One region of the Macrococcus sp. CoH-51_TC_04 genome, then DNA from elsewhere that is predicted to be linked to it. Evidence: riboswitches for the same ligand, from Rfam matches in the RefSeq annotation. Region 1 holds a riboswitch; each other region holds the start of a gene.

The links. Region 1 has a riboswitch for S-adenosylmethionine ahead of ACZ2V4_RS08195 (aminotransferase class I/II-fold pyridoxal phosphate-dependent enzyme). Riboswitches for the same ligand answer to the same signal wherever they lie in the genome.
Region 2: another riboswitch for S-adenosylmethionine. It lies ahead of ACZ2V4_RS05030 (methionine ABC transporter ATP-binding protein); the one in region 1 lies ahead of ACZ2V4_RS08195 (aminotransferase class I/II-fold pyridoxal phosphate-dependent enzyme).
Region 3: another riboswitch for S-adenosylmethionine. It lies ahead of ACZ2V4_RS03870 (hypothetical protein); the one in region 1 lies ahead of ACZ2V4_RS08195 (aminotransferase class I/II-fold pyridoxal phosphate-dependent enzyme).
Region 4: another riboswitch for S-adenosylmethionine. It lies ahead of ACZ2V4_RS07185 (M20 family metallopeptidase); the one in region 1 lies ahead of ACZ2V4_RS08195 (aminotransferase class I/II-fold pyridoxal phosphate-dependent enzyme).

Annotation. Positions count from the first base shown of each region.
Region 1 covers NZ_JBVGOY010000007.1:112,710-117,840, forward strand. The annotation lists gene ACZ2V4_RS08170 (metallophosphoesterase) at 1-37, opposite strand, end outside; gene ybaK (Cys-tRNA(Pro) deacylase) at 27-506, opposite strand; gene ACZ2V4_RS08180 (SE1832 family protein) at 594-752, shown strand; gene ACZ2V4_RS08185 (MFS transporter) at 834-1,979, shown strand; gene ACZ2V4_RS08190 (hypothetical protein) at 1,976-2,293, shown strand; gene ACZ2V4_RS08195 (aminotransferase class I/II-fold pyridoxal phosphate-dependent enzyme) at 2,328-3,491, opposite strand; SAM riboswitch class I at 3,549-3,649, opposite strand; gene ACZ2V4_RS08200 (efflux RND transporter permease subunit) at 3,714-5,131, opposite strand, start outside.
Region 2 covers NZ_JBVGOY010000004.1:3,511-8,641, reverse strand. The annotation lists gene ACZ2V4_RS05040 (MetQ/NlpA family ABC transporter substrate-binding protein) at 79-921, opposite strand; gene ACZ2V4_RS05035 (methionine ABC transporter permease) at 936-1,601, opposite strand; gene ACZ2V4_RS05030 (methionine ABC transporter ATP-binding protein) at 1,591-2,607, opposite strand; SAM riboswitch class I at 2,681-2,786, opposite strand; gene ACZ2V4_RS05025 (phospholipase D family protein) at 2,867-4,396, opposite strand; gene ACZ2V4_RS05020 (hypothetical protein) at 4,445-5,131, opposite strand, start outside.
Region 3 covers NZ_JBVGOY010000002.1:185,062-190,192, reverse strand. The annotation lists gene ACZ2V4_RS03880 (hypothetical protein) at 1-155, shown strand, start outside; gene ACZ2V4_RS03875 (zinc-dependent alcohol dehydrogenase) at 335-1,486, shown strand; gene ACZ2V4_RS03870 (hypothetical protein) at 1,553-1,774, opposite strand; SAM riboswitch class I at 1,848-1,949, opposite strand; gene ACZ2V4_RS03865 (hypothetical protein) at 2,048-2,578, shown strand; gene ACZ2V4_RS03860 (hypothetical protein) at 2,702-2,950, opposite strand; gene ACZ2V4_RS03855 (hypothetical protein) at 2,947-3,147, opposite strand; gene ACZ2V4_RS03850 (thermonuclease family protein) at 3,272-4,069, shown strand; partial or broken gene ACZ2V4_RS03845 (Ig-like domain-containing protein) at 4,695-5,131, shown strand, end outside.
Region 4 covers NZ_JBVGOY010000006.1:73,503-78,633, reverse strand. The annotation lists gene coaW (type II pantothenate kinase) at 1-772, shown strand, start outside; gene ldmS (L-aspartate--L-methionine ligase LdmS) at 879-2,072, opposite strand; gene ACZ2V4_RS07185 (M20 family metallopeptidase) at 2,059-3,255, opposite strand; SAM riboswitch class I at 3,324-3,420, opposite strand; gene ACZ2V4_RS07180 (GrpB family protein) at 3,490-3,996, opposite strand; partial or broken gene ACZ2V4_RS07175 (class I SAM-dependent methyltransferase) at 4,144-4,548, shown strand; gene ACZ2V4_RS07170 (PLP-dependent cysteine synthase family protein) at 4,732-5,131, shown strand, end outside.

The DNA of each region.
Region 1 (5,131 bases):
TTATATTTAATTTTAGATAATTGTCTTTAATCCTCATGTGTAATCGGGCTCACTTTCGCATGAATAAGATTGACTAATGATTGAAGCGGTACTTGCATCTGTATTCCTCGTTGTCCTGCACTCACAATAATCTCTTCAAACTGCTCTGCACTACTATCGATAACTGTCGGAAACAGCTTCTTCATCCCCACAGGTGAACACCCCCCACGAATGTAACCCGTTAATTTCTCAAGATTATTCACAGGCAAGAGCTCAAGTTTCTTCTCCCCGACAACTTTACTCATTGATTTAAGGTCTAACGTTGCTGCAACAGGAATAACTGCAACATAATAATTTAATTTCCCGTGCAATACTAATGTTTTAAATACTTGAGCATAAGGTTTTCCAATTTTATTTGCGACTGTAACACCGTCTAACTCATCCGTCACTTCATATGTATATGTTTCATATGTTATCTTCTTTTGGTCAAGCTTTCTCAACGCATTTGTCTTAATTTTCTTTGTCATGATGTATACCTCCAAATCTTTGTTTCTTTATTATATTATCATTTTAAGGTATATTTCATATATAAAGTGAGCGAAAGGAAGGATATTATGGATCTTAACCAGCAACTTTTAGAGCTAAAAGAAGAATATATGCGTATTCAAAACGATTTAGAAAAAGTAGAGTCTACTGGTCAGGCTTCTCCACGACTGGAAGAGAAACTTGTTGAAATCGAAAATCAGATTGCACAATTAAGGGCACAACTGTAAGTGCTCTTTTTTATTATAAAAATATAGGATTTAAGCTTAACTTTCGCTACAATAGTACTATAGCTTTAAGGAGGGCATTCAATGAAACAACAATTTAAACTGCTGATGATGATTCAGTTCTTTATATACTTTGGATTCAGTATTGTAATACCTGTAATACCTGCTCTAGTACATAGTTTAAATTTAAATGCATTTCATATGGGGTTACTGCTTGCCTCTTATTCCATCGTTTCATTTATTGTAGCACCAGTCTGGGGGTATCTATCCGATAAATATGGTCGTAAGAAAATATTGATCATCGGACTTATCGGTTTTACTTTAAGCTTCGTATTATTCGGATTATTTATCGATAACTTACCTATGCTTTATACCTCTCGAATTCTTGGAGGGCTATTCTCAGGGGCATGCTTCTCTACTACGACGAGCATGGTCAGTGATATGACCACACATGAAAAGCGCAACAAATATATGGGACTCATGGGGATGATGATTGGACTTGGATTTATATTCGGTCCAGCAGTTGGAGGACTACTATCTGGAATCAGCTATCAGATTCCGTATTTCGCAACTGCTGCAATATTAACCGTTATTGCTTTGTTCTGTCTATTCACTATTAAGGAAACATTACAGCGTTCTAGTGATACAGAACAGACTACTGTGAACACTAAACTGTTAACTCCGGCAATCTATATGCTCTTATTATCAACATTTATTGTGACGTTTACGATGAGTGGGATGGAGAGCTCATTTCAGCTCTTTGAAATAGAGAAGATTAATATTACTGCAACACAAATGGGAATGCTCTTTATGATTGGCGGGCTTGTTAATGCTGGATTACAAGGTGGGTACTTACGTAAAGTGAAGCACGGTCAAGAAAAACCAGTGATCATAACAGGACAATTGATTACAATTGTTGCATTTATTATGCTGCCTTTTTCCATGAATTTATTTTATGCCGGACTCTGTCTTGTGCTCCTTATGTCTGGGAATGCCCTTGTAAGAACATTACTGACGAGTCAATTGACGAAAGAAACTTCGAATAATAAAATGGGAAAACTTACTTCTATCAGTTACAGTATGGATAGTTTAGGTCGTATTCTCGGTCCTTTGTTATTTACTGCACTGCTTTCCAGAAATTTAGAAATGCCATTTTATTTCGGTGCACTCACTTCCGTACTTGGTTTAATCCTACTATTTATTTATTATAAGAAAGGAAGAGTCGTATGATTATATTAATTATTTTACTTATGATGATGTATCTGATCGTAAGTTATACAAGCATCTATATGATTAACATGCGTCTGCTGGATTTTTTAAGAATCATACTTGGTGCTGTGTTCGTTGTCTTCATCTTCGTTGCACTGATGCATCTTGGAACGATAAAGTTCTGGATTACATTACTTGCACTTTGTTTATTTTTAAATATAGAGATTTCTAACTATAAATTTAAGTTTAATGACCAGAAAGCAAAGCTAATTCTTAATCTCTTCTCTATCGTTATGGCGCTAATGATTATCGTACTTTGTGCGATATACCTATAAAATAAGAACTTACAAAGTAATGCTTTGTAAGTTCTTATTTTATATATAATTCTTTTGTATTTTTTAAGCGCTCAAGCAGTTCATCTATCAACAGATCATCAATCGCAAGTGAGATTCTAATGTAATTCTTACCGCGTGATCCAAACGGGATTCCTGGAGTTACTAATATTGATTCTTGCTTTAATAAATAATCTGTATACGCTTCCCCGTCAAAACCGTCTGGCACTCGTACCCATAAAAATATACCGCCGTCCATCGGCTCAAATGGAATTTGAAGTTGTTTTAAATACGCTGTCACTTTATCGCGTCGTGCTTTAAATATATTGTTTTGACTTTCTAGATATCGTTCTCCTAGCTCAAGTGCTGCTATCGCTGCATCTTGTACAACGCCCCACATACCAACTTGAGTATGATCCTGAAAATAGTTCAGAGCACTCACAATCTCTTTATTCCCTACAGCAAATCCGACACGTACACCGGACATATTAAAGCCTTTAGATAACGAATATATTTCTACAGCAACTTCTTTCGCATGAGGTGAAGCAAGAATGCTTGGATTCTTACCATTAAATCCAAAAGCTGCATAGGCAAAGTCATGGACGATCTTTGTTTCAGTATCTTTAAAACGCATAATTGTATCATCAAAGAATGCTTGAGTCGCTACTGCCCCAGTTGGATTAGATGGATAGTTAAGATAAATCAGCTTTGTATTATTAAGTTGCGCTTTATCTATATTATCAAAGTCAGGTAAGTAATGATTTTCAGGGTGTAATGGCAATTCATAATGTAATCCTCGAGCAAGCTTTACACCAGCAAGATAATCCGTATATCCAGGATTAGGGAGTAATACACCTTCACCAGGTTCAATGACACATGTAGGGATATGAACAAGACCATTTTTCGTACCATAAAGAATACAAATTTCATCATCCTCCAATGAAACATCATAGACATCTTTATAAAACTTCTGAATCTCTTTCTTCAATGCCTCCTTGCCACGGAATACGCCGTATCTATGGTTATCAGGATTGACAATGGCATCTTGTAAAGCTTTCAGCACCGTACGATCCACTTGTTGGTCAGGGATACCAACTGCTGTATTAATCAATGGTTTATCCCCGACTTCAAGCTTCCTACCCATCGTCTTACCAAAATAACTTTCAGGTATTGAACTTAATAATTTAGAACTCACAGACATTCGCTCCTTTTAAAATAGAAAAGCGTCATTGCTTCAGTAGCAATGACGCCGATGTGGCACTTATCTACCAAGCATATGCTTGCTGGATTTAGCACAGTACTTAAAGCCTGTTGCTGAAGTATCATAGGGCCAGTTCCCTCCACTTCTCTGGATAAGAAATATTTAATTGGTGATATCACTATAGTATAGTTCAAACAATACGTCAACTGTATTCAGAATATTTTATCTATTATCTTTAATATGCACACGTGTTGACGCATCATGCGTTGGTATAAATGGATTAATCTTTTTTTCATCTTTCGTAAATCTCTGCTTCAAGTTCATTAATATTTCATACACTACAGGGACAACGATTAATGTTAATAATGTTGAAGAAGTCAATCCACCGATTACTGTTACAGCGAGTGCCTTAGAAATAAGCACAGAGCCGTCTCCTCCAAACAGTAATGGTAACAATGCGCCTACTGTAGCAAGTGCAGTCATCAAGATTGGACGCACACGAGTCATCGCTGCTTCAAGCAATGCATCACGTGTTGATAATCCTTCTGCTTCTTTATTGATAACGCGATCAATCAGCACAATCGCATTCGTAACAACGATACCAATGAGCATGAGCATACCAATCATCGATGGTACAGAAAGCGTCTCTCCAAACGCGAGAAGTCCTAATATTACCCCGATAATCGTAAACGGTAACGAGAATAATATGGCAAGTGGAGCAAGTCCTCCTTTAAATGTCAGTACAAGTATCAGGTAAACGATTCCGATAGCGGCAAGCATCGCAAGTCCGAGTTGAGAGAAGCTCTCGCCGATATCTTCACTCGTTCCTCCAATATGTACATCAACATTTGAAGGGTGTTTTAATGCGTTTACTTTCTTTGCAACATCTTGTGTAGCCTGGCTAACATCTTTTCCTTTAATCTTACCTTCTACTGTAGCCGATATATTACCGTCTTCACGTTTAATTGTATCTGACGTCTTTCCTTCTTCAATCGTTACGACATCGCTCAACTTAATCTCTTTACCGAGTGGTGAAGTAATCTTTGTATTCTCTAATTTATCTTTTGTCCATTTTGATTCTTTTTCTTTTGTCAGAACAACATCTGTCGACTTGCCATTATCACCTATTTTAGTGACAACTTTATTATCACTACGTTGATTTAATGCCATTGCAATCTGACCTGCAGTTAGTCCGCGTTCAGATAACTTGTTATGATCTACCTTTAATGTATATGCATCATAACTATCCGTTAATGATGAACTTACATTCGTAACAGTATTAACGTCTTTCATTTCTTTCTCAAGCTGCTCTGTAACCGGTCTTATTTCATTCATCGATGGACCGTTAACAGTAACCGTTACTGTATTGGTCGAACCACCCGTTGCAAAATCCTGGTTCTTCCAAGTTCCTTCATGTTTGAAAGAAGCGATTTTGTTCAATACACGTTCCGCTTCACTTTCCCACTTTGGTGTATCCTTCTTATATTCAACCATCATTGCCATATCGTTAGTAGCAACCGGGTTAAATGGATTTTCTCCTCCAACTGAGTACTGAATATTTACTACATCGTTATTCTCAGCTAAAGTTTTCTGAACTTGCTCACCTTTTTTTACAACCTCTTCTTCAGTTTCACCAGGTT
Region 2 (5,131 bases), on a different contig from region 1:
TAAAAAGATGGCTGGAAAATTATCTCCAGCCATCTTTTCATGATTTCATTCGTATCTGAACGCTCGTGTCACGTCCTTTTATTTTAATCCTTCTTCAATTTTCTTAATTTCGTCTGCGCTTAAGTTCTTCGCAATTTCGCCATCTTTTGTGTCTTCTTTCAATGCATCTTTCGCTTTATCTGAATGATAGAGTTCTACAATCTTTTTATATGTCTTGTTATCTTTATCTTTCGTCTGTGCAGCAATTACATTGATATACGGTGCAACATTTTCACTATTTGAATCTTCTAAGTAAATTGGATCATCTTGCGGACTAAATCCTGCACGCGCTGCAACACCGTTATTGATAATACTTGCTGCAACATCTGGTAATACACGTGGTGTCTGCTGTGCTTCAATCGGTTTAATCTTAAGGTTTAACTTGTTTTCTTTAATCTTATCTGGACCACCAAATAATCCGAAGTCATCTGATAACTTAATCAGTCCACCTGCTTCTAATAAGCGAAGTGCACGTGCTTGATTTGTTACATCATCTGGAATTGCGATTGTTTCACCTTTTTTGATATCTTTAATATCTTTTACTTTTTCTGAATATACACCTAGTGGTGCAAATACTGTAGTCCCTACAACTGAAAGGTCTAATTTATGATCCTTTTTAAATTGGTCTAAGAATGCGAAATGCTGGAATGCGTTTAAATCGATTTCACCTTCATTCAAAGCATTATTTGGTGCTGTGTAATCCTGAAATTCTACAAACTCAATATTAATGCCTTCTTTTTTCGCTTCTTCTTTAACAACTTCCCATACCTTTGAATCTATACCTGTAACACCGATTTTTACTGTCTTATCTTTATCCTCTTTTCCTCCACATGCTGCAAGTACAACCACTAACGATAATAATAATACCAATAATTTTTTCATATTTTTTTCTCCTTTTATAATCTACTTGTATATATGCTTGCTACTTTGTTACCGATAAATTGTGTAATTTGTACTAATATAATCAGAATGACGACTGTTATAAACATGATCAGCACGTCAAATCTTTGATATCCATAAGTAAATGCTAAATATCCAATTCCACCTGCACCAACAAGTCCTGCCACAGCTGAGAATTCTATTAAAGATACAGTTGTAAATGTAAGACCTAATATTAAAGCGCCTGCCGCTTCTGGGATGAGTACTTTGAACAGTATGTCGAACTTGCTTGATCCCATTGCTTCAGCTGCTTCAATGACTCCTCTATCTACAGACACGATGTTATTTTCTACAATTCGAGCGATAGAAAGCGAGGCTGCAAGTGTCATCGGAAATATTGCTGCCCAGATGCCGATAGATGTCCCGACTAGAATTCGGGTTATCGGAATCAATGCTACTAGAAATATGATGAAAGGTATTGGGCGTATCGTATTAATAATGGCGTTCAATATACTGTTCACTACTTTATTCTCGAGTATATTACCTTTTGCTGTTGCATAAAGCAGTATGCCAATTGGTAGTCCAATGAGCGTTGCAAAGATTAACGTGATCGCAACCATGATCAGTGTATTAATTGTCTGTTCGATAATAACGGGATAGAACGTCGTAATATCAGTTTTCAAATCCTTCAACCTCCTTTACTTTAATGCCTTTTTGTATGAGATCGTCTAGCGCACTGTTTATATGTTCTGGTTGTCCGACCGCTTCAATCAGTAAATTACCAAATAACTTATCGGTTAACTCCGTTATACCGCCGTATAAAATATTGAAATCTACATGATACTGACGTCCAACTTCACTTAGTGCCGGTTTTAATATTTGTTCATGATTGAATATAAAACGATATAAACGTCGATTACTAATGTCAATATCTTTAGGGATATCATCATTCAGCACACTGTGGACAAATCGTTTTGTTGTTGCATGCTGCGGTGAAGTGAATAACTCGAACACTTTATTCTGCTCAACAACCTTCCCTTTTTCCATTACAGCCACTTCATCACAAATCTTTTTGACGACCTCCATCTCATGGGTAATAATAACGATCGTAATATTGAGCCGCTGATTAATTTTCTTGAGTAATTCCAGGATATCGTCTGTTGTCTCTGGATCCAGGGCACTCGTTGCTTCATCGCATAATAAGATATCCGGTTCAGTTGCAAGGGCTCTTGCAATACCAATACGCTGCTTCTGTCCTCCTGAAAGTTGATTTGGATAGTCATCTTTCTTGTCACTCAGGCCAACAAAGTTTAAGAGTTCATCCACTCGCGCCTCAATTTCCTGCTTGCTATATTTCTTTGTCAGCTTTAATGGATATCGGATATTATCACTGACTGTTTTCGATTTAAATAAGTTGAACTGCTGAAAGATCATTCCAATATTCTGTCGCTGTTTTCTAAGCGCACTTTCTTTCAATGCTGTAATCTCATTACCTTCAACAAACACTTGACCTGTCGACGGTTTTTCAAGTCGATTGATCAGTCTAAGTAAAGTAGATTTACCCGCACCTGAATATCCTACAATACCGAAGACCTGACCTTTTTCAATAGTTAAGCTGACATGGTCTAAAGCATTGATGTCACCTTTTTTCGTGCGATAAACCTTCGTCACGTCTCGTACTTCAATAATTCCCATTCATTCTTTCCTCCTTAAAATAAAAAACGCTCACTTAGCCTGAGCTAAATGAGCGTTTGACGGTCAACATTTATCTGCCAAGCTAAAGCTTGATGGAATTAGCACAGTGCTCTCTAAAGAGTCTGCTGCTGAGACTTCGTCGGGCCATATCCCTCTGTCTCTCTTGATAAAATATGATTAAGTTGTTTTTTATATTACATGGGTTAGATTTATAAGTCAATGTATTTTCAGAATTTACTCAACTTTTTTTATATTAGAAACTTGATATTCCTGTAAATTCTTGGACTCTGTATATGACATCTTTAATAAATGACGGATCTTTCTTCACTTCATAATCGTCTGTAACATAAGCCTGTTCATTATTCCACATCGCACTAAATTCCCGATTCAGTCGATGGAAGACCGGAAGATCACTGCGTCCACTAATAATAACATCTGTCTCCATATTGTAGTCCCCAACATTACGACGTGTCAGATTAGCACTACCGAGTACCAGTGTACTCGTCTTGCTATCTTTATATTGGAATAACGTATACTTCGCATGAAATTGTTCACCATGACTTACCGCCCATTTTACTTGGATCCTATCATTTGATTTGGATACTAGCTCATGTGCGACCGGTTTATTTGGAATACCAGGTTTTTCCTTACCAAATGCTTCTTTATTCACATCCAGTATCATCTGAATCCCGACACCTCGTTTCGATGCTTTTATCAATGCTTTAATGATATCTCTGTCAGAAAGATAGAACATCCCCATTTTCACACGATCTCCCGTTTTCGTCATATTGATCTGTTCGAGCAGTGCAGCTTTAATCTTACCTTCTGTGACTAATGTTGTAGTATAGTCCATGTCACTACTATATGCACGGTGCGTAATATTAAAGTCACTTGCGGACAGCTTACTGCCACTCATATTAAGTGCACTCACTTCACTTTTTATCAAATCTTCCTGTAGCTTACCTGTCACTTTTACTGCAATATTCTGATGATGGGCACTCGGATCATGGGGGTTACTACTTGAGATTATTGCTGCATCTTCAGTGACCAGTGTTTTTCTATGGTTCGCTTTCATATTCAACAATCTGCCGAATCCTCTTACAGTAACATTTGGTGCGTCCTTAGAAAATATATTCGTGATTATTCCGTTCTCATTATTACCGAACCATCTTAATGTCGGACGCCATAACCCGGAATAAAGTGGATTGGAATCTCTTAGTTTCACAAGGTTCGTTTCATAGAGTACGATACCGTTATCGCGCAATTTTCTGTAGTGCTCTGGTGTATAGCTTCCATAAAAAGAATTGATGGGATCTGTCAACATGTAGATGCGAATATTGGGACTTTCCTTTTTCTTATCAATCAATGCTTGCGTCAGTGTTTCTGTCAGCTTTGTGAATTTTTTTTGTCCGTCATATGTATTGTTGAATAAAAACATATCTAAAATGATAAAATCATCTGCTTCTTGAATCGTTTTCAACTGTTCATTGAATATTTCATGGTTATAATACATATGATTTTCTTTCTCATACGTTTTGTCTACAAGTAGTTTCACATCATTTGTCTTACTTGATTCAAACCATTTGCTGACGCCACCTGGCAATGGTTTGAACGCACCATAGATGACACTGCATATATAAATGATACATCCTAGAATAACGAAATGCTTGAATTTAAACTTTGACTTTGACCTTGATCTTTTTGTCTTACGCATTTTATTCACAGGACGCTTTTTAGCTGTAGATTGCTTTCTTGTCTGAACTGCTTTCCTTTTTGTCGCCATAGCACACCTCCTCATATAAATTATAACAAAAAGCAGGGAGTTCCCTGCTTATTTTATAAATATAAATGATTTTTCCGGGCTATCAATAACGAAGATTCGTTGCCCTTTTGAATCAATCTGCTGTGCGTTTACCATGCGTTTAAATTCTTTTCTGTCTATTTTTTTCGCACCTTTTACTTCATTTATCGTTTCAATATTTCTGACATGTTCAAAAGATGTTTTTCGTGGAAGTTCATATACGTTGCCATCTTTTAGTACATCACTCGGCTCAGAGATGATTTCCTCATCAATTAGAAATTGTATTAACTTCGTATCGTATATCGAAATCGGAACGTCATAACTTCCAGACTCGGTAACCATTCCATTCGATTTAACATGTTCATAATCGAAAGTAATACTATACTTTGTTTTTCCTGCTTCAAGATTTGAATTAAAACTTCTTTCTTTAATACTTGTTTCCAGAACTTTTATAAGCTTTTCTTTTTGTTTGTTATTCATGCTGTCACCCGTAAATGAATCGTTATTCACTTCATGGGTAATAGAAATTTGATCTTTTTTATGCTTACTAAGATCAAGTGCAGTGACTAGCGCTTTCATATTGCCTTCTGTATTGACACGCTTAATGTAGTTATCATAATCTTTTTCAAAGACTTCATAATTTCTATCAACTACTCGACCATTATTCATAATATACTGAATATGTATCGTACGGACTGCTACATCATTGTTATATAC
Region 3 (5,131 bases), on a different contig from region 1:
GGCCACCAAAGCACCATGGTGAACATAATCCTGCTGGCCGCACGGGTAATACTGATTTTGATGCACCGGGTCTAAAGGGGAGAGAAGACGAAACTTATGAAAAAGCGGCCTTTGGTGGAGCGGATTTTAATGATGCTAGGAATTTAAAGAAATAAAGATATTATGATAGTAACAGTAATCCTTACTTTTAAATTTTCTTACTTACTCCGCCACCGTCTCTCTTCTATTGTATGCTTGCTTAGGCATACACTTTCATAAAATACATGTTTTGAAATATGTAAAAGAGGTATATAGTAACAGATTCAAAATTTGTACTAGATGGGGGTTTCTATATATGAAAGCAGTAACTTATCAAGGACACAAGAAGATGGTAACGAAAGAAGTCGAAGATGCTAAGATTATCGAATCCACTGATGCGATTATTAAGATAACAGCTTCAGGTATTTGTGGATCAGATTTACATTTATATCACCAAGGTGATTTATTCATGGAACCTGGTTTTGTTATCGGACATGAACCTATGGGGATTGTCGAAGAAGTAGGTAAGGATGTAAAGAACCTGAAGAAGGGTGATCGTGTCGTTATTCCTTTTAATATTGGCTGTGGTGAATGTTTCTACTGTCAGCATGACATGGAATCTCAATGTGATAATTCTAATGAGACGCCTGCTAACTGGAAGTTAGATAACGGCGGATTATTTGGTTTCGGTAACCTTCATGGCAATCATTGGGGTGGACAGGCAGAGTATTTAAGAGTACCACATGCTGACTTCTCTTCATTTAAGGTGCCAGATAATAACTTAAAGGATGAGCAGGTATTATTCTTATCAGACGTTGCACCTACTGCATACTGGAGTGTAGAACATGCAGGCGTTAAACCAGGAGACACTGTAATTGTGTTAGGTTGTGGTCCTATTGGATTAATGGCACAGAAGTTCGCAAAATTAAAAGGTGCTGAAAGAGTTATTGCAATCGATAATGTACAACACCGTCTTGATCATGCGAAAAAGTATAACGGTGCTGAAGTGTATAACTTTGATGAAGAGAAAGAAATTGGAAAGTTGCTTAAAGAAAAGACACAAGGTGGCGCAGATGTTGTCATTGACTGTGTAGGTATGGACGGGCAACAATCAAGTCCAGAACCGAAGTTATCAAGACGTTCTCAGCAACGTGGCACAATTAGCCCGATCATTACAGCTGCTGAATCTGTAAGAAAATTTGGTACAATCCAGCTTACCGGAATCTACGGTACTCCTGCAGATAATTTCCCGCTTGATCTGATCTTTAACCGTAACGTTAGGGTGACAAGTGGACAAGCACCTGTAATTCACTTGATGCCTAAACTCTATCAGATGATTAAAGACGAAGTATTTGATCCTACAGAGATCATCACCCATACTTTCCCGCTAGAAAAAGCTGATGAAGCTTATAAAGTATTCGATAAGAAGAAAGACAACAATATCAAAGTTATACTTAAGCCTGAATAGATGATAGCAAGCGTTTAAATATAGAAGGAAATCTCAGTGATGATCAATCACTGAGATTTCCTTTTTCTATATATGCTCTATCGTAATCTTTAGGCCCTCTACGACAAACTCTATTTTCTTCTCTCGTTCTTTACTGACGGAAGGAAGCTGGTGCTCTGTTTCGATTTCTCTAAGTTCACGTTCCAGCTCATTGATCTTGCCGACCTTATGCATATTAGAAGCATAGGAATTCGGCTTTCTCTTTCTTACCTCATACAATTCTGCTAATACATCTGCTCTTGTTCTCATACAAAACACTCCTTATAAAATGATTACAATAAAAATAAGCTCATCTTAAAGTAAGAAGAGCTTTGTTAAGAACTTCTTATCTTTCAAGATTACATCTTGTTGGAATTAGCACAGTGCATAAGCCTGCTGCTGAGGTTTCATAGGGCCAAGTCCCTCCACCTACTCTAAATAAGATACGAGCTATTTTTTTGTATATTTATTATAACATACTTTGCTAAAGTTGAAAAATATATATATTATTAAAATATGGATTATAGTGGAAGGAGTGACACCATGTCATCTATTATTAGTGCTGGATATGATATTTTAAATAAACAGTTGTCGCCATTCATGCAGTTTAAGAATCAACATCGCGTGAGGTTTTACGAATCGCGTTTAACGTATTTTAAATATCGAAGATTAGTGGGTCATATCTTTGGTGGAGATGTTAATTTATTATATTTATCAAGTGCCTACAATAAATGTAATTTCAGGTTATGGACAGTATTGAATATTTCAAATTATCAGGAATATAAGATAGAACAGAAGCACTATGATCTAGTAGTGATGATGGCGAATATTAATCATCTGAGTCAATCAGATGCGGTAAACTATATCAAATATACGAAAGTTAAAGAAAACCATCCATTTATCAGTTATTTGTATAACGAGCAGACTTTCATTAGACTCAGTCCATTCTATATTGATATCATCTCTGAAGATACATCAGTCATTGAATGGATCAAGCGTGAGTTTGAACGAGAATATGCACACGACTTCGATATAAATGAAGTGATATCGGAAGCAGAGTGGTATGGTAAGTAACGAATAAGACAATTAAAATTATAATCGCATAGAGTATAATTGTACTCTATATCGTGTCTGGCATTATTGCGTGGATATATGTGAAAAATAACCATCCCATAAATAATTTATGGGATGGTTATTTTAATTCATACGTTGTGTAAATATTAATATAAATATTAAAAGTAACAGCAATGAATATAAAAAGGCTTTACCTGTATGTTTTTCCAGCGTTGCTTTATAAAGCAGTGTAGTCACTAAACCAACTGCTGCAATGTCCATAACATATTCAAACACAGGGATAAATATTTTAATTATTAAACCAAGTCCTAATAACCCTAGGAATATATTTTGTACCATTTCAATTTTATTTTTCTTTTGCTCTTCAATCATTCCGGAACCTTCTTTCTAATATAGAATATATATACAAACACGCTTAAGAAGAAGTAGTAAAATGCACATACACCGAGGCCATCGACATATGCTTCTGATAAACTTCTATTTCCTGTCGCTGCAAATATCAAGCTGCCAGCGACCCAAACGATGGATATGATTATAAAGTTGAATAAGAATAAGACTTTAATCACCATTATCAAGACTCCTAACAGTATTTTCTATATTTTAACAAAAAAATAAAAAATATTAAATTATAGTCTATCTTTTTCGTACAAGTTGATTATAATAATAGTAAAATAAATTATTCTGGAGGAAAAAATGAAGCGTATTAAAATTTTTACTATTTTATTATTATTGTTTTCTTTTTATCCAGCTACTCAATCACACGCCATTTCAAAGAAAATTCCGGTGAAGTTTGTATCAGTAGTTGATGGTGATACTGTACGTGTTAAGCAAGGTAATAAAGCAATCACACTTCGTTTGTTGCTTATTGATACACCTGAATCGAAGGATCCAAAGAAACCTGTCCAGCCATATGCGGTAGAAGCGGGGAAGTATTTGGATAGCTACTTACGTTATGCGAATCTTTCGATGCAGTATGATAACAATCAAAAGACAGACCGTTATGGCCGTCATCTTGTATATCTATATGCCAACAATCGTTTAGTCAATGATGAAATGGTACGTTCAGGATATGCACGTATAGGCTACGTCTATTCTCAGAAGTATTATCTAAATGCACTTAAGAAAACCGAGTCGGTTGCGAAGGCTAAGAAACTTCGTATCTGGTCGATTCCTGGGTATGTGAATACACGTGGTGAAGGATTTATCTATAATCCGAAGAAGCCCGTCGTTAAACAAGCATCAAAACTAGCACCTAAGCCAGCTGCAAAACCAGTTGCGAAACAGCCTGCAACAAAAGCTGGCTATCCAACTTCAAAATATCGTAAAGGTGCACCGAAGACATTTAAAAATTGTACGGCAATGAAAAAATCCTATCCATATGGCGTGACAATTCATCATATCTCTTATAACAAGAAACATGATCGTGATAAAGACAAACTTGCTTGTGAAGCATCAAACGTAGCATACCAGCCATGGATGAAGAATAACTAAAAGCAATCCTGATGGGATTGCTTTTTTTGTACAATCAGAATTGAAGAATATTATAGAATGTGAGCTACTACAGGAAATTCTTCCGCTTTTTTAGTAGGTCGTAGACGAAGCGCGCCATATCTTTGTTTTATAACAATACTAATAAACTACGTCTTACAGGAAATCTGTAAGACGTTTTAAGTTTAGTTAATCATTTGTGACTTCGACTTCTATATAGAAACAATGTGTTATAAGTATAATTGTTCTATTTATACAATGTGTTTTTAGAGAATAAAAAAGACAATATACTCTCGAAAGTTTCATTATAAAAATTCACCGTATGAAAACATTCACAAAATACAGTGATTTATGTCACAAAATAGCAAAATTTTTAGAGTATAATTACATATATTTTTATTATGTGAATATAACAAAAATATATGTAAAAAACCTATTATAAACCCTTATTAAAGAGTTTTATTAGATTTTAAAGAGTTTGAAGTTTTATTATATAATAACTTCCTTTTTGTAATAATTAAAAATAGGTAAAGTATATTTCTATATTTTGTGAATTTTTTCTTGTTTTTATTTATTTTTTTTGTATAATTCAAATAGTGTTCAAAAAATGAGTAGGGGAAGATTTAAAATGAAAAAAATATTGTTTATTTTTGTTGTATTGTCCATGATTATATCTTTGGCAACTCCAAATGTAACGTTAGCTCAAGATTTAACTCAAAATATAATAAAAGATATTAAGATAGAAAATGAAAAAACTACATTCACAAATCGAGATCGTGTTAAAATTACAGTGGATTTTGATGCGTCAGGTAGAAAGATTGAACCAGGAGATATGATGCTTGTTCAGTTGCCGGATGAACTGAAAGGATTTGAAACGAGTATGAACCTTTCAAACGCTGATGGTAAAGTTCTAGGAAATTGTAATGTCACTACAAATAATATTTCATGCACATTCAATGAAAACGTAAAGGATCTCACAAACATTAAAGGCCAGTTCTATTTCACGACTGAATTTAATGATGATGAGCAAGGCACGAAACAAAAGAACTTAAACTTTGGTAACAC
Region 4 (5,131 bases), on a different contig from region 1:
TGCTATCCTTGAAAACGATACATTTACATATAAAAAAGAACAATCTACAGACATTGAACGCGTTGCAGCATGGCTTAACACTATGCCAGATGCACAAGTAGCTCTAACAGGCGGAAAAGCCACTTATTTAAATAGTCTTATTTCACATGATGCATTTCAATCAATTGAGTTTGATGCGACATTTAAAGGGATTCAATCCTTTTTAGATGAAAATAATATGTATCTCGATAAATTTGTATTCAGCAATGTAGGCACAGGAACTTCCATCCACTTTGTTGATGAGAATAAACAAATTCGTGCAGGCGGAACAGGTGCAGGTGGAGGTATGATGATGGGACTCTCATACTTACTGACTGGGAAAGAAGATTTTGCAGATATCGTTACAACAGCTAGAGCTGGTAATCGCGATATTATCGATCTTAAAGTAAAACATATTTATAAAGGTGATAAAACACCCATTCCAGGCGATCTTACAGCCGCTAACTTCGGGAACGTACTTCACAACAAAGACACCGAAAGCTTTACAGATGCAGATAAGATTGCTTCTGTCCTCGGAATCGTTGGAGAAACAGTGACGACAGTATCTATCCATGCAGCTAGAGAATTTGGAGCAGAATATGTTGTTTACATCGGTTCTAGTTTTCTGGACAACAAATTATTGCAGGATATCGTCGTAAATTATACTAAATTACGTAACTTCAAACCTTACTTTATCGAAAACGGAGAATATTCAGGTGCTGTGGGCACACTTAGGTTGATGGATGAAAAATAACGTAAAGGCTTAGCCTTTACGTTATTTTTTAAGCACCTTTATTAAACTTACAAGCATCGGCAGCAATGTCGCACTAATTACCGATGCTGCAAATATACTACTTTTTCTAGTCTTCATGAACTTCACCTTTTAAACGTTGTTCAAATTGTTTTGCTTTTTGATCGATGAATGCTTCGTCATCACCATACCATATACAAATAAAGCGTGACGGGAAAGCATTTTTATCTCTATAATCTCCATCATAATATGCTAATGGGAATAAGTTACCACTCTTTACTTCGTTTAAAATTGTTTCATAGAATGCTGCATTATCACCATCAGAGTAATAGGCAAGGAACTTTTTATAGTCCCCTTTTAGTACATCATCCAGTAACAATAATGAACTTGATCCATTTTGTCTGAAGTTTAAATCAATTGCAAACAGATTATCATCTTTATCTACTAATATATCAAATCCTGCAATCCCTTTATAGCCCGCATCGACACCATTCTTCATAATCTTTCTACCGGCTTCAATTACAGATTCAGGTACATTCCTATCTGTTGTATTACCTCTGTATTTACCGTATTTTTCTACCATCTGAAGCGATGCACCCAAAAATGTGATGCCCTTCTCTTCGCTATACGCATATTGTACGCAGTAATTTTTAATAGGTTCAACAAATTGTTCGATAATCAACTGCTCGGTACCACTTGCCGCCTGCACGCGTTTTATCGAACTTTCCACATCATCTTCTGTATAACATAGCATCACACCATATCCACCTGCTGTCGGATGTTCGTCACCCGGCTTAATAACAAAAGGAAGCGTCCATTCACGTACACGTGTTTGGAAATCATCAATTTTTACAATTTCGCGTTTTGGAAGATACTCTCCACCCGTCCATTTATGGATGAGTGATTTGTTGTTTAAATCTAGAAATATGTCTCGTGGTACAACATAATCATCATTGTCCACAATATCAGTCTCGTGCGCATATTGGAAGAATATCTTTCCTGTCTCGGCATATTCTTTTAAAGCCTTTTCATACTCTTCACGTGTTTCATACGTGATATATGTTTTGGGCATCGCTACTCCCGCTGCGCCAAATAATTCACATGTCTTCTCAGTTACCGTTGCTTTATGAACAATAACAGGCATCTCTGCAATGATTAATTCTCTGGCACTTAATAAATTCGACTGATGTTCTTCAGGCTGTAGCCACGGATTAAAACCATAGCTTGGTCGTGATGTGTAAAGCACATTATCACCATACAGATCACGCATCGTAAGTGAAATATTTAATTTATTGGTGGTCATAGACTTTCCCCTTCAACACTGTATGTAAATTTTTTATCGCTTTTAATTCATCCGGATTATCAATGAGTTCTAATGCCATCGTCGCCATTATTTTAGCACCTTGAATCAGTGCATGATCTCCATGTGCACTACCAGCAGCATCTTTAAATTCAACAGTATGCCCTACTAGGCTTGAAGGCCCAATTTTTATATGCGGATGAATTGTTGGGATAACATGACTCACATTCCCTGTATCTGTTGATCCAAAACCAAAATCATCATGTAATATTACCTCATTGTGCTTTTTAGCATGACGTTCAAATAGATCATCTAACAAATCATTACGAATAAATTCATTTACTCCATTTTGAATGTGATTCAGCTTATACTCTGCACCCGCAGTAAGTGCAGCACCTTCAGCAACACGTTCAACTTTGCCGGTTAACACATCTAGTTCCTTGCGACTCATTGCGCGCGTGTAGAATCTTGCCTTCGTGTAATCCGGGATAATATTCGCGCTCTTGCCGCCATCCAATATTACACCATGTACTTTATCAGATTTTCGAATATGCTGACGAAGCTGCGCAATCCCGTTAAAGAAACTGATCATTGCGTCCAGTGCGTTAATCCCATTATGAGCATTCTCAGAAGCATGTGCGGTCTTACCGAAGAACTCGACTTCAAATACATCTACAGCAAGTGTAGGCACCGTACGATATGACTCGTGTCCTGGATGTATCATCAAAGCAACATCGCACTCAGAGAATAATCCAGCTTTAACATACGACGCCTTTGCACTACCATTCACACCACCCTCTTCAGCTGGTGTACCAAATACTTTAATCGTACCACCGTGCGTTTCAACATATTCTTTAATGCTCACGCCTGCAAGCACACTTGATGTTCCGATAATATTATGTCCGCATGCATGACCAAGTCCAGGCAGAGCATCGTATTCCGCTAAGAATGCAATCGTCGGTCCTTCATGTTCACTTTCAAATGTCGCAATGAATCCTGTCTCGTGGCCTGCGATATCACGCTCAATTGTGAATCCTTCGTTATATAAAGTCTTGATGAGTAAACTAGACGCAAAATACTCTTCGTTTCCAAGTTCCGGGCGTTCGTGAATCTGGTGGCTTATTTTAATAAATTCCTCTTTATTATATTCAATATAGTTAAGTACATTTTGTTCATTCATCGTCATTACCCCTTAATTAAATTCAATTAAGTCCACTTAATAAAAAAGACACCCTCAGATAAGGATGTCTATACGTCTTATCTGTCAGCATAAGCTGCAGGAATTAGCACCTTACATATTGCAGGTTGCTGGACATCAGCGGGCCTGTCCCTCCGTCCGTCTCGATAAGTGTTTAATTGTTATCAATTATATTAGAGCTTTAAAGCATGATTGTCAATAAGATAACTTATTTTTCAGATATTATCCGAATATCTGTACTTCGTTCGATCCGTTCCAGTTCATCGCTTTAACTTCAATTACAGTCAAGAAGATGTCCCGCGCCTTTTTATACGAAGAGAAATCAAAAGGATAAATTCTTGCAAGTTCCCATTTGAACGCACTATAACGATCTCTCTCACTTGAAAATGTTCGAAAATAATCTCTTAACTTAATGCGTTTCAATAATTCTTCATCTGCCTCTTTATACACAAAAAGATGAAATTGATGATCCTTTGTAGCATATACTTTATAACATACTTCTTTACAGATTAAATGATATCCAAGTTCAGCTAACTTTAGTTCTTCAATATCATGCTTCACCTCTACAGCAATATCTATCGTCGCACGTGCGTCCATACCTGGTACCGCAGTAGACCCAATATGATGAATCGCACTAATATTTTTTAACTTCTGAAGCACTCTTTTCTTTTCGCCTATATAAAGGTGCTGCCATATACTATCGTAAGGTACTATCATCACTTGTTTCATCCTTTCCCCTCCTTCTTTAGATACATTTTAAAATATTATACTTCTTTGCACACAAATTCACAAACTATTATATTGAGTAAATAATAAATTCATGATATTATTAATCCCGAGTTATCTGATAAGAATAATAATATTAGGAGTGTACCGATGAGTTTACCTTTTATGGACATCTTTAAAGCATGGGCATCAGATTATGATGATGCTGTAACAGGACAAAATCCCGAATATAAAGATGTATTCTCAAACTATGATTTTATGATAGAAGAAGCAACAAAACACGCAGGAAAACGCGTAACAGAATTTGGTCCTGGAACTGGGAATTTAACAAACATGTTATTACAGCGCGGATTGGACGTACAGGCTGTAGAACCAAGTATTGATATGACAAAGTTAGGTGAGGCTAAGACAGGTATTACGTTCGAACGTGGCGATTTCCTGAACTTCAATGCTAGAGAAAAAGATACATTTATTTCTTCTTTTGCTTTTCACCACCTTACAGATAAAGAAAAGAAAGAAGCGATTGCCCTTTATAAGCCGCTTCTCTCCGAAGATGGAAACATCATTATATTGGACACAATGTTCAATTCCTTAGATGAAAAAGAACAGATTAAATCACATTATGACGCACGAGGTTACCATAATCTTGTCGAAGATCTGGAAAGAGAATATTATCCATTAAAGGAGACAATGGAAGAGATTGCCAACGACTTGGGATTTGATTATCAATCCACTCAGATGAATCGTTTCGCTCATCTTCAAATATTAACTAAAAAAAAAGTAAAAACTCCTGCTGATTTAATCGGTAATACACCGCTAGTGGAACTTAAGCATTTTCCACTGAATAAAGGAAACCGTCTATTTGCAAAACTTGAGTTCTATAATCTGGGCGGCTCTGTAAAAGACAGACTGGGTGTCAACATTTTAGAACAGGCTTTACTTCGTGGTGATATTCAAAACGGTACAGTTGTTGAAGCTACAGCTGGTAATACAGGAATTGGTCTTGCACTCATCTGTCAACAGTATGGATTAAAGCTACATGTCTATGTTCCCGAGAAATTCAGCATCGAAAAACAAAGCATCATGCATGCATTAGGGGCTGAAATCGTAAATACCCCTACAGAAAAAGGAATGCTCT